Regions from separate parts of the Peribacillus sp. NPDC101480 genome, predicted to be linked through region 2. Evidence: riboswitches for the same ligand, from Rfam matches in the RefSeq annotation. Region 2 holds a riboswitch; the other holds the start of a gene.

The links. Region 2 has a riboswitch for S-adenosylmethionine ahead of ACQKMF_RS22305 (methionine ABC transporter ATP-binding protein). Riboswitches for the same ligand answer to the same signal wherever they lie in the genome.
Region 1: linked by a shared signal. The riboswitch ahead of mmuP (S-methylmethionine permease) and the one ahead of ACQKMF_RS22305 (methionine ABC transporter ATP-binding protein) in region 2 are both predicted to bind S-adenosylmethionine.

The regions. Positions count from the first base shown of each region.
Region 1 is NZ_JBNNSB010000005.1:320,591-323,752, forward strand. Features, by position in the region: gene mmuM (homocysteine S-methyltransferase) at 1-120, opposite strand, end outside; gene mmuP (S-methylmethionine permease) at 117-1,505, opposite strand; SAM riboswitch class I at 1,589-1,691, opposite strand; gene ACQKMF_RS18615 (flavin reductase family protein) at 1,916-2,524, opposite strand; gene ACQKMF_RS18620 (alpha/beta hydrolase) at 2,542-3,150, opposite strand; gene ACQKMF_RS18625 (ring-cleaving dioxygenase) at 3,150-3,162, opposite strand, start outside.
Region 2 is NZ_JBNNSB010000007.1:305,487-308,648, reverse strand. Features, by position in the region: gene ACQKMF_RS22325 (YheC/YheD family protein) at 1-97, shown strand, start outside; gene ACQKMF_RS22320 (YheE family protein) at 161-364, shown strand; gene ACQKMF_RS22315 (hypothetical protein) at 450-638, shown strand; gene ACQKMF_RS22310 (MBL fold metallo-hydrolase) at 695-1,519, opposite strand; SAM riboswitch class I at 1,801-1,905, shown strand; gene ACQKMF_RS22305 (methionine ABC transporter ATP-binding protein) at 1,974-2,990, shown strand; gene ACQKMF_RS22300 (methionine ABC transporter permease) at 2,977-3,162, shown strand, end outside.

The DNA.
Region 1 (3,162 bases), on a different contig from region 2:
CCAGAGCGGGTCGTCCAAATCACATCCATGCCTCTCTAGCTCTGTAGCTAAAGCTCCGTCTAAAATCATGACTGAATGATCTCGTAAAATAGCGTCAATTGGGTTAGTTTTAATGTTCATGATCTACTCCTCTTTTCTTTATGGTTTTGTGTCAGATAATAACTTCCATAGCAAATCAAAATAAATGGAATGCCACAATATAGTGCAATTCGTTGTGTAGGATCAAATGCAATTCCTATGCAAGAAGCTAGGCATAGCATAAAAGAAACGATTGGTACGAGTGGATATAATGGCGTTCGATAAGCTAAGTCATTTACTGAATTTCCTTCGTTTATATATCGTCTGCGAAATAGAAATTGCGACATGCTAATACTCATCCAAACTACAACAACGGCTAGTCCAGAAATGGATACAAGCACTATGTAAACAGTATCCGGTGCAATAATACTCGAAAACAGGGCTAAGCAGCCGCCCAACATACTGAAAAGGACTGCATTTATCGGAACTCCCCGTTTTGTCAATTTTGCAAATATTGGTGATATAGTTTCCTTATCTGCAAGTGACCAAAGCATTCTGGATGCCGCATACAGTCCTGAGTTTGCAGCAGACAAAATGGCAGTTAATATAACAAAGTTCATAATATCCGCTGCATATGGCACACCAATCCGTTCAAGAACTGCCACAAAGGGGCTTTCTAATACGCTTGCATCCGAAATAGGCAATAATGCGGATAATACAACGATGGTTCCTACAAAAAAGATAATCAATCTCCATAATGTCATACGGATTGCCTTTGGTATCGTTTTTTCTGGATTCACAGTTTCTCCAGCTGCAATTCCAATTAATTCAGTTCCAGAGAATGCGAAATTCACCGCAAGCATCGTCATTATAATGGCAAAAGCACCATTCGGAAATAAACCTTCACTTGTAAAATTGGAGAATAACGGAGCGGATTGTGAATGAATTATTGGAATGAAACCTAGCATTGCCGCTGCTCCCAAAATAATGAAAATCACAATGGCAAATACCTTTATAGACGCAAACCAGAATTCGGATTCAGCGAAAAATTTAACGGTCCACGCATTTAATGCCAAAACCAATATGGCAAATAGTGCACTCCATATCCAGACATTGATTGATGGAAACCATCTCTGCATCAACAATCCTGCAGCCGTGAATTCCGAACCAAGTGCAACTGTCCAAGTTAGCCAATACAACCAGGCTACTGTATACCCTGTCCCAGGACCTATGTATTTAGCTGAGTAGCTATGAAACGCACCTGTCTCGGGCATATGTACTGCCAGTTCCCCTAGACATAGCATGACTAGATAAACCACTAATGCCCCAATCAGATACGAAAGGATGGTGCCAAACGGGCCTGCCTGTTGAATCGTATAACCCGAACTTAAGAATAAACCTGTTCCAATCACCCCGCCAAGCGATAGCATTATTATATGCCGTGCCTGCATTTTCCTTTGAAAATCATGCTTCCTTTTGTTCTCCATTCTTACTCTCCTTTATCTTGCATCCAGAAAAAACGAAAACGCACTCTAAAAAAGAGTGCGTTACTGACAAATAAACACGTACGGTCTTATCTATCAAGGTTTCACCCCCTGGAATTAGCACAGTGTCATTGCAGACCTGTTGCTGAGGTTTCATAGGGCCAGTCCCTCCACCTCTCTGGATAAGAAATTATTTTTTTATAACTTTATCAATCTATGAAAAAATTGTCAAGTTTTGTTTCGGTTTGTAAAGACTTCCTTTAAAATCCAAACGATCAACGCACCTTTGGCATAGATATGAACTTGTTTTTGGAACAGTCGCTTACATTATAGAATTGTAAATAATGCTAACCGGGAAAAATTTTTAAAAAATGACGACACCTTAAAAGATGACGCCATTTTTCTTATATTCCTTAAGGTCTTTCAATTTCAAATAATTCTCCTAGTTTTGTATAAGTATGACCCGCTAATCTTGCTACAGGTTTTAGCCCATTCTGGTCAATTCGGCCATTATGGTAAATCTCCTGCTCTATATGATAGCAGACTATTTTCCCTATCAATAAATCACAACCAGGTTTATTCTTGGAACCTGCCAAAGGTATCGCATGCTCCAATGTGCATTCAAAGCGTACCTTCGCTTCTTGCAATCCTGGTACCGACACCTTATCACTAACAGCCTGAGTGAAATTGGTAAGACCCAATTCACTTTCGTCAGACGGGAGTTCCTTGGCCGTTCGATTTGCATCAGCAACATTGTCTTCATCAGTGATATGAACAACGAATTCACCTGTTTGAATTGCATTTCGGGCCGTGTCCTTCAAAACTCCTTCTTTCCGTTGAACAGAAATGGAAATCATCGGAGGATTGGAACTGACTATGTTAAAAAAACTGAACGGCGCTATATTGATTGTACCGGTTTCGGATTGTGTCGTGACCAGGGCTATTGGTCTCGGTATGATGCTTCCAGTCAAAAACTTATAATTTTCCCGTTCTGTAAGACTTTCAGGATTTACTGAAATCATCTTCATCCCTCTCATTCTTATAAAAAGTTCTTTTGAAACCATGAACTTGCTGCATCAACCTCTGAACGTGTTAACTGATGACCGTAATTTTCCCAGTGAACGTCCACCGCAGCACCCGCTTGCAGTAAAATCCGATTAAGTTCATCAGTTTCTGCTGCGGGGCAAATCGGATCGTTTTTACCTGCAGCAATGAATACAGGTATATCCGATAGGGACGGCAAAGCAATCCCGCGTCTAGGCACCATTGGATGATGAAGAATCGCTCCTTTTAATGCCCCTTCGAAATGGAACATCAAACTTGCTGCTATGTTTGCACCATTAGAATAACCTAATGCCACCACTCTGTCACGATCGAAGTCATATTGTCCGGACGCTGATTCCAAGAAGTCATAAAGCTCCTTCGTACGGAAAATCAAATCTTCTTCATCAAAAACTCCTTCAGCCAGCCGGCGGAAATAACGGGGCATTCCGTTTTCAAGTACATTTCCCCGTACGCTGAGTACGGATGATCCCGGTGAAACCATCTCCGATAATGGCAAAAGATCCGTTTCCGTTCCTCCAGTGCCATGTAAAAGCAAAAGCAACGGTGCATCTGGATTACTTCCTTTTTGAAAAATATGCTTCATCATTTATCCTCC
Region 2 (3,162 bases):
CATGCAATTCGATGAGGAGGAAATTGAAACAAACAGGCTTTTGCATTTAAAAAATCTTTTTATTGAATTAACTTTTCCCAGCCTGACAATTAAATAGCACCTCCAGCTGCCGTTTTCCATTATAATTAAATGAGAAACTGTATATATGGAGGTAATACATATGATTACTCATTTTCAATGGACACCACTGCATAAGAATCTGCCAGGATGGAAAATTTCCTTTTATTTCAACAAGCAGGCAGTCCAAGCCTTGTATCATAAAGATGGATCCATCGAGTGGACAGCCAATCCGCCTTCCGAAACAGATGAAGCCAAACTTAAAAGCATGATACATGATTTAATGATCTTCCATGTATATGAATGAACCGCCTTTACATTCATGAAATCCCTAAACAGAATAAAAAAAACTCCTTTGCCTAAACTAAAGAAAAGGCTAGGAGGGATTTATTTTGGATAAAGAAAAAATGACATTTTTGAAGGATACCGAATATGATGGCAAGGACTCCGTTTACCTTGATATCGACCGTATCATCAATGAAGGAATGGCGGGCGGAAATGTGTATGAAGTCGCTAACCTTCAGAACATCGAAGAAGCACATGATTTTTATGATGAAACAGATCCCAATATCAATAAATGAATGATGTGGGCTCTCTTATGGAGAGCTCTCCTTTATATCAGTCAGACCGTTAACATTCAAATTGTTCGATTCTCCCTGGCACTCAAAATATTTTCGTTTAATATCGATGTAATGATATGCTCTGAATCCCATTCATGCCCAGATATCTCGATAAGGGGATAGCGATTCGGTAAAACGACCTGCTGGATTTCATGAACGGTCAGCCCTTGAGAATGCAGGCGTAAAATTTCACCTTGGAGGTTTTCCAAATAATCCAACTTTTTCCTGAACATTTCCTTTCCATCAGGGACATGCCCAGCATGGCAGCAAAACACTTCCCCGAAGTCATATTGAAGTAATCTTTTTATGGAATCAATGATGACCGGGATAGACTCTTCCCGTAAGACAAGCTTTGTCTTTGGTGTTACGAAAAGGTCTCCTGAAAAGAGCACTCCATTACTGTTATTCAAATACACCATATGGTCCTTCGCATGGCCGGGGGTAAAAATCGGCTCCCACGCTTGGGTGCGTGAATGAATGACCTCCCCTAGCGGCTCAGCTTTAAAGGCGTCTCTCTTCCCCCAGAAAATTTTGCGATATTCAGGATATACAGCATCCTTTGCACAAACCTCAACCGACATCGGGTGAATGAAAAGCGGCACCTTTTTATGTTCCTGTATCCATGCAGCGCCCCCCGTATGGTCTTCATGATAGTGAGTCAGGGCCACTGAGTCGAAGTCTGCGGACTCATAGAACGGAATAAGCTCTTCCAGTAAAATCTGTGCGCCAGTATCTATCAATAGTCCATCCGTTAAAAAAACATTAACACTCATCCCCGACTTGTTCCCGCCAGGAGTCCCGTGCACACAAACCACATCATTTATCGTTTTAATTTCTATCATTCAATCGCCTCCCCATCATTGTACAAAAATAGTTTTATCTTCCTTTTTTTAACTTTACTATAATAAATGTAGTACCACTTTACCTTTTTGACAAGGAAATGTTGGTATAATTAACCTGGATGTAAATGCTGGATTCTTGTATAATAGCCCTTTTTTAACGGACCTTACAAAACTTTAATAATAAAAATCACCCCAAAAACTTCAGAAACGATTGACATTGTCGGATTTTACAAATAATATAGATTATATTAAAAAACTTGAAATATTCTAAAATAATAATTTACTTATCAAGAGTGACGGAGGGATCAGGCCCTGTGATGTCCGGCAACCGCCCTTAGGGAACGGTGCCACTTCCTGCAGAATGATTGCATTCTGAAAGATAAGACGAGATATAATTTCGCTGCCTCTTTCTGAATGATAGGGGCAGTTTTTTAATGTTTAAGGGGGAAAGCTCATGATTGAAATCCGTTCAGTCCGAAAGGAATACGTCTCGAAGAAAAACCGAGTTATCGGAGTGGATAACGTATCCTTAACCATTCAAACTGGCGAAGTGTATGGAATTGTCGGCTACAGTGGAGCTGGAAAAAGCTCATTACTCCGCTGCTTGAATTTGCTTGAACGTCCGACAAGTGGAAATATCATCATCGACGGCATTGATTTAACCTCTTTATCAAGTAAAGAGCTTCGTAAACAACGTCAAAAAATCGGAATGATATTCCAACACTTTTCACTGGTCAGTTCAAAAACCGTTTATGAAAATGTCGCTTTCGCCTTAAAGGCCGCGCATCGATCGAAGGATGCAATCAGGTTACGTGTATTGGAATTGTTGGAAATCGTAGGGCTCAGCGATAAGAAAGATGTCTATCCGGCGCAGCTTAGCGGTGGACAGAAGCAACGGGTAGGCATAGCCCGTGCCTTAGCAAATGACCCCACTGTACTATTATGTGATGAAGCGACTTCAGCACTTGATCCAACAACTACAAAAGCGATTTTACAATTATTGAAAAAGATAAGCAGTAAGCTTGGCATCACCATCGTGTTGATTACACATGAAATGGAAGTGGTCAAAGAACTATGCCACCGTGTCGCCGTCATGCAGGACGGCCGTGTAATTGAAGAAGGTCCCGTTTATGAAATATTTTCACAGCCCAAGCAGGAGTTAACGAAGCAATTCATTAGCAGTGTTCTGGATTTCGCACTCCCTCCGCACTTGATTGAAGAAAGTAAAGGTACGATCATTCAAATTCAATTCGAAGGGCAAACCGCTGGTGAGTCGATCCTTTCGGATACTCTCCAATCCCATTCAGTAAAGGGTAATATTTTACACGGTAAAATTGAGTATATCCAGGATGTCCCTTTAGGCATTTTAATCATCGAGTTAATAGGCGATGCCGCTCAAATTCATTCGGCATTGCAATATATAAAAAATCGTTCCAGTTCTGTGGAGGTGTTAAAACATGTCACTGCTTGATTCCATCGTCAATATTTTACCTGATCTTAATAAAGCCTTTCTTGAAACGATTTATATGGTCGGCGTTTCCCTTGCAGTAGCCCTGCTGATCGGTTTACCGCTTGGAGTATTGCTGTTTACCACAACAAGGAATTTATTTTTTGAAAATAGTATCGTGAATCGCTCTCTAGGA